DNA from 2 places in the Pseudoalteromonas sp. CNAT2-18.1 genome. Region 2 is predicted to be linked to the other one. Evidence: predicted binding sites of a transcription regulator. Region 2 holds the regulator's gene; the other holds the start of a gene.
The links. Region 2 encodes LexA, which represses DNA repair genes until DNA is damaged. Its sites were predicted from a motif close to TACTGTATNNNNATACAGTA; they were not measured.
Positions count from the first base shown of each region.

Region 1: a site for LexA is predicted at 1,135-1,154, ahead of ruvC (crossover junction endodeoxyribonuclease RuvC). Genes of this name have one in related genera too.

Region 1 is NZ_JAKRFR010000002.1:604,740-608,164, reverse strand. Features, by position in the region: gene aspS (aspartate--tRNA ligase) at 1-1,081, shown strand, start outside; gene ruvC (crossover junction endodeoxyribonuclease RuvC) at 1,193-1,714, shown strand; gene ruvA (Holliday junction branch migration protein RuvA) at 1,717-2,337, shown strand; gene ruvB (Holliday junction branch migration DNA helicase RuvB) at 2,351-3,358, shown strand.
Region 2 is NZ_JAKRFR010000005.1:436,151-439,575, reverse strand. Features, by position in the region: gene MHM94_RS13655 (STAS/SEC14 domain-containing protein) at 1-190, opposite strand, end outside; gene MHM94_RS13650 (HNH endonuclease family protein) at 256-1,005, opposite strand; gene lexA (transcriptional repressor LexA) at 1,225-1,842, shown strand; gene coxB (cytochrome c oxidase subunit II) at 2,161-3,294, shown strand; gene ctaD (cytochrome c oxidase subunit I) at 3,291-3,425, shown strand, end outside.

The sequences.
Region 1 (3,425 bases), on a different contig from region 2:
TATCGAAACCTCATTTATGAGTTCAGACCAAGTTCGCGGTGTCACTGAAAAACTGATCCGTGATATGTGGCAAGAGTTGCTGAATGTTGATTTGGGCGAGTTTCCTGTGATGGCCTACAGCGAAGCCATGCGTCGTTTTGGTTCAGACAAGCCTGACCTACGTAATCCGATGGAGCTTATTGACGTTGCTGATTTGGTTAAAGACGTTGAGTTTAAAGTGTTCTCTGGCCCTGCCAATGATGAGAAAGGCCGCGTAGCCGTGCTTAGCGTGCCAGGCGGTGCGTCTTTATCACGCAAGCAAATCGATGAATACACGAAGTTTATCGGCATCTATGGTGCTAAAGGTTTAGCCTGGATGAAGGTCAATGACCGCGACGCAGGTGTGGAAGGCGTGCAATCACCGATTGCTAAATTCTTGAACGAAGAGGTGATCACCGCCTTACTTGAACGCACCAATGCGCAAACTGGCGATATCATTTTATTTGGTGCCGACTCACGCAATGTGGTCAACGAAGCCATGGGTGCGCTGCGCTTGAAGATTGGTTTAGACCTTGAGCTAACTGATTTGACCAAATGGGCACCATTGTGGGTCGTAGACTTCCCGATGTTTGAAGAAGACGATGAAGGTAATCTACACGCTGTTCACCACCCATTTACTGCGCCAAAAGATGTCAGCCCAGAGGAGCTGGAAGCAAACCCTGCCGACACGCTTTCTGATGCGTACGACATGGTTCTTAATGGTTACGAAGTTGGTGGTGGTTCGGTGCGTATCCACAACAATGCGATGCAACAAGCGGCGTTCCGAGTATTGGGGATCAATGAGCAAGAGCAACAAGATAAGTTCGGTTTCCTACTCGATGCATTGAAGTATGGTACACCGCCGCACGCAGGTTTGGCGTTCGGCCTTGACCGCCTAGTGATGTTGCTTTGTGGCACAGACAATATTCGTGATGTCATTGCCTTCCCGAAAACGACGCAAGCATCTTGTTTGATGACCGATGCTCCGAGTGTGGCAAATCCCGACGCTCTGCAAGAGCTGGGTATCGGAGTGACTGCCTCTGAGAGTGAACAAAGCGAATAAGCGATAGCGATAAAAGAAGCGGCTCAGGCCGCTTTTTTTATGCTTCAGCTTTACACTGGTCATACATACAGTTACCATTTCCATAAGCGAGAATAATAATAAGGTCAGTGGGTGAGTATAATTTTGGGAATTGACCCCGGCTCGCGCTTTACCGGCTATGGTGTCGTGCAGCAGCAAGGGCATAAGTTCCATTACTTGGGCAGTGGCTGTATTAAGCTAGGTGATAACGCCTTCCCGTTGCGTCTAAAAATGATTTTCCAAGGCGTCAGCCAACTCATTGAGCAATTTAACCCTACCGCGTTTGCCATAGAGCAAGTGTTTATGGCCCACAATCCAGATTCGGCATTAAAGCTAGGGCAAGCTCGGGGCGCAGCCATTGTCGCCGCCACCTTGGCCGATATTGACGTGTCAGAATACTCCGCACGGCAAGTGAAACAAGCAGTGGTTGGGCGAGGCTCTGCGGAAAAGGCACAGGTACAACACATGGTGAAGCATATCTTGAAGCTGCCAGCGACGCCGCAAGCAGATGCCGCCGACGCCTTGGCTATTGCCATGTGTCATGGTCACTCACAACAAAACTTAATAAAACTGTCCGGTCAAGCACGTAAAACCGTGCGCGGACGCTTGAGGTAACAATGATAGGACGAATTAGAGGATTGTTGGTTGAGAAGCAGCCCCCTGAAGTGTTAGTGGAAGCAGCGGGCATTGGCTATGAAATCAACCTCCCCATGAGTTGCTTTTATGCACTTCCCGAGTGTGGCGAACAGGTCACCTTGTATACCCACTTTGTGGTGCGAGAGGATGCGCAGCTGTTATTTGGGTTTAATACGAAAAACGAACGCGCCCTGTTTCGAGAATTATTAAAAGCCAATGGGGTAGGGCCGAAACTAGGCCTAGGTATTTTATCGGGGATGTCGGCAGAGCAATTTATCCATTGCGTTCATCATGGCGATGCAAGCACCTTAGTAAAGCTTCCCGGCGTTGGCAAAAAAACCGCAGAGCGGTTAGTGTTAGAAATGAAAGATAGGCTTAAAGATTGGGGTCCTGACTTATTTACCCCTCACACTGACGCGGCACCAATAGATGCGCCCAATGGCGATACTTTGGTCGCGAGTAATGCCCAAGACGATGCGGTTGCCGCACTTGAGGCTCTGGGGTATAAAAATGCTCAGGCAGTGAAGTCGGTAAAAGCAGTCGCGAAGCCAAGCATGGCCTCCGAAGAAATGATTAAGCAAGCGCTCAAAGCGATGCTATAACAGAGATACCATCATGATAGAAGCGGATCGGCTGATTGAGCCAGAGGTACAGGGTAATGAGGATGTGGTCGATAGAGCCATTCGGCCTAAGTTATTGGCCGACTATCACGGCCAACCTCATGTTAAACAGCAGATGGATATTTTTATCGAGGCCGCACGCTCACGTAGCGAGGCCTTAGATCATCTCCTTATATTTGGTCCCCCTGGGTTAGGTAAAACCACGTTAGCCAATATTGTTGCTAATGAACTCGATGTGAGTATTAAAACGACTTCCGGTCCGGTGTTGGAAAAAGCCGGCGATCTCGCCGCCTTACTGACAAATTTAGAAGCTCATGATGTGCTGTTTATCGACGAAATTCATCGCATGAGTCCGCATGTTGAGGAAATACTCTATCCAGCCATGGAAGACTATCAACTCGATATCATGATTGGTGAAGGCCCCGCAGCGCGCTCGATTAAACTTGATTTACCGCCATTTACTTTAATTGGTGCTACGACCCGTGCAGGCTCATTAACCTCTCCGCTGCGCGATCGTTTCGGTATTGTGCAACGTTTGGAGTTTTATTCTGTTGCCGACCTTGCTGCCATTGTCAAACGCTCCGCCGATCATCTAGGTTTAGCAGTTGACGAGCAGGGCGCTTTAGAAGTCGCCAAGCGCTCGCGAGGGACTCCCCGCATAGCTAATCGACTACTGCGTAGAGTGCGAGATTTTGCTGAAGTTAAAGGTGATGGTCGTGTATGCATTGATATTGCCGCACAAGCGCTCGATATGGTCGATGTAGACAAAAGCGGTTTTGATTATATGGACCGTAAATACTTGTTAGCGATTATAGAAAAGTTTATGGGCGGGCCGGTCGGGCTGGATAATCTCGCAGCAGCCATCGGCGAGGAAAAAGAAACCATAGAAGATGTGATTGAACCTTATCTAATACAGCAAGGCTTTATCCAGCGTACGCCGCGAGGACGCATTGTATCAGATCATGCCTATGCGCATTTTGGTCTCAGTAAAACAACAGACTAACTTTGGCACACCATGCCGAGCGTTTTGGCTCGGCCCAACCTGCCTCATTCTCTTCCCAATACACCCA
Region 2 (3,425 bases):
AGAGTAACGCGGCAAATGAGTCCCACCCCGGAAAGTGTTCAGTAGCAATAATGAGAGCATGTAGCTTTGCATGCTGTTCAATATAAGGGTCGATAATACGCACGGCTGCTGCAAAGTCTTCTGCTGTCAGCTGGCCTTGTGGTTCGAGTAGGGCGGTATTGTGTGTTTCGTTTATAGTGATATTGAGCATATATCCTCGCCAACGAGTTCATTGGATGCTCTATCAATATAGAATATTTACTTACAAGCGGTTGGTTATTGGTGCAAGGTTGTAGGTAGTGCGCTGAGGTTTAAAGTTTCACCTACGCAGCTTTGCAGCAAACTCTGAACTTGGTCTTTTTCGTTTTGCGAGTAGCGAAGGTCATATTTGCTCATGATGTAATTAAAGCGCTGAATGTACTGACAGCGGTAATCTTGATGCGGCGGCAACCATTGCCAAGGGCCTTTTGCGCCTTTGCTACGATTTAGGCCATCATCAACAGCAAGCAAATTCTCCATATCGTTGGCAAATTGTGCCTTTTGCGAACGACTCCAAGTGGCAGCACCGTGTTCATAGGCAAATTTAAGCGGCACAATATGGTCTATATCTAAGTCATCGTCATTGCGTAGTATCTGCCCCGAATAAGGGTCATGCCACTGGCCGCTGGTGACGGTGCAGCGCGCTTGAGTGGTGTAGCTTACATCACTGTGTGATTGGGCAATCAGCACTTCAGCACGGGCGTCTTGGCAGTCGTGATCGGTGTCTAACCAATGTGGCCAGTTATCCCGATGATAACTATTTTCTGATGTTTGTTTAGTGTAGTTCTTTGGTAAACGTCCACCGTCTGCTAGACAGCTTTCTAAGTTCGCATAGGGGGTAAAAGATTGAGTGCGTTGATAATGAGCCGAATCTTCAGGGTGACAAAGGCCGCTGCGCGACATCTTGACCGTATCGGCTTTGCACGCACCTATCGTCAGTGCCGAAATAAGTAAAAGGAACGCTGAAAATACACCTTGGCGAGTCATCTAACTGCTTAATAACATGACTAAAACAGCGCTACTTTAAAGCATTGTCGCGCATTCGTCACCTATCACTTTATGAGTATGAGGTGAGGTTGCATATGAACAAAAGCGAAGTTGCATTAATTAAGGTTGCAACGGTCAGCAAATTCCCTGATTTTATTTGCGATTTTCATTTAACTGTATATACTCACAGTTAAATGTACTGTATGGAAACCCAGTTGTATGCGCCCATTAACTAAACGCCAATCGCAAATTCTTGAGCTGATTAAAGTCTTTATTAAAGATACCGGCATGCCGCCGACGCGTGCAGAAATTGCACAAACACTGGGGTTTCGCAGTGCTAACGCCGCAGAAGAACATCTTAAGGCGTTGGCTAAGAAAGGCGTAATCAAAATGAAGCCTGGCGCGAGTCGAGGTATTCAATTGGTCGAGGAAGAAGAACCCGAACAATTGGGCCTGCCTTTAATTGGCCGCGTTGCTGCGGGCGAGCCCATTCTTGCCCAACAGCATATAGAGAGTCACTGCCAGATAGACCCACTGTTGTTCAAGCCTGCTGCAGATTATTTGCTGCGCGTAAATGGCATGAGTATGAAAGATATCGGCATTATGGATGGTGACTTATTAGCGGTACATCGCACTCAAGTGGCTGAAAACGGCCAAGTGGTGGTCGCGCGGGTTGATGAAGATGTCACCGTGAAGCGCTTAGAAAAAGCTGGGCGTAAGGTTCTGCTGCATGCAGAGAATGAAGAATTCACACCTATTGAAGTCGATTTAGAGAACGAATCCTTTAATATTGAAGGCTTAGCTGTAGGTGTGATCCGAAACGCCGACTGGATGTAATTAAATTTACTTATTTTGCCTCTAATAGGTCTGTTATTAGGGGCTTTCCCCATGTTCCCTCCTTAGCCACAGTGCTTTCTAACAGCTTGAATCTACCTGTTAATTTATTAATAAAACGTAAACAAAAATAGTGTATTAACTTGCTATTAGCTCAATCTTTGACTAATTGGTTATATTACAGGCTTTGCTGGTCGGTTTTTCAACAGTTTATTTAGGGTCAAAGTTGTCGACTGGTAAAAGCATAATAATAACGAAGATTGGGTATTAAGCTGTAACCGCCTCTTCCTTGCATTGCGCAACAATAAGGAGATGGTACACATGAAGAAGCTGAGCTCCCTCATGTTGCTATGTCTGTTATTCCCTCAATTGGTGTCCGCGAATAGCAAGTACAACTTGCGCCAAGGGGTAACTGACATTAGCGAAAATGTTTACCAACTACACATGACCATATTTATTATATGCTGTGTGATTGGTGTGGTTGTTTTCGCGGTGATGTTTTGGGCGCTGCTCAAACACCGCAAGTCAAAAGGGGTCACCCCCGCTACCTTTCATGAAAGCACCAAAGTAGAAATACTTTGGACAGCGATTCCATTTGTTATTCTTATAGCTATGGCTGTTCCGGCCACCAAAACCCTGATTGCTATGGAGGATACAACAAAGGCCGATATCACCATTAAGGTGACTGGTTCACAATGGAAATGGCACTACGAGTATATGGGTCACGATGTGGGCTTCTACTCACTGCTGTCAACGCCTCAAGAGCAAATCAAAAATGCGCAAAATAAGGGCGACAATTACCTCCTCGAAGTAGATAAACCCTTGGTTATTCCCACTAATCAAAAAGTACGTTTTTTAATGACCTCAGATGACGTCATTCACTCTTGGTGGGTGCCCGATTTTGCAGTAAAGAAAGACGCTAACCCTGGGTTTATCAACGAAGCTTGGACACGCGTAAACGAACCGGGTACGTATCGCGGCCAGTGCGCCGAGTTATGCGGTAAAGACCACGGCTTTATGCCGGTGGTCGTAGAAGCAAAACCCCCTGAAGAGTTTGACGCTTGGCTGGCAGAGCAGAAACAAGCGAAGCAAGCTCAGGCGCAGGCCGATGCTGAGCTGCTAGAACAAATCCTCTCTGAAGATGAGCTAATGGCATCGGGCGAGCAAGTGTACATCACGCGCTGTGCAGCTTGTCATCAGCCTACGGGGCTCGGTTTACCTGGAGTCTTCCCCGCCATTAAAGGCAGTCCAATAGCCACCGGCGATATTAACGACCATATCGATATTGTGGTGCACGGTAAGCCAGGGACTGCGATGCAGGCATTTGTCGGTCAACTTACGCTTAAAGAGTTGGCTGCGGTGGTTACTTACCAACGCAATGCCTTTGGTAATGAAACCGGTGACATCGTTCAACCAAGCGTGATTCAGGCCTATATTGATGGGGAGGAACAATGAGTACAGCAGCTGCAACACATGAACATCACGGGCCTGCAACCGGAATAAAACGCTGGCTTTTTACTACTAACCACAAAGACATCGGCACCTTGTACTTATTATTTTCGTTGTTGATGTTTTTAACCGGTGGC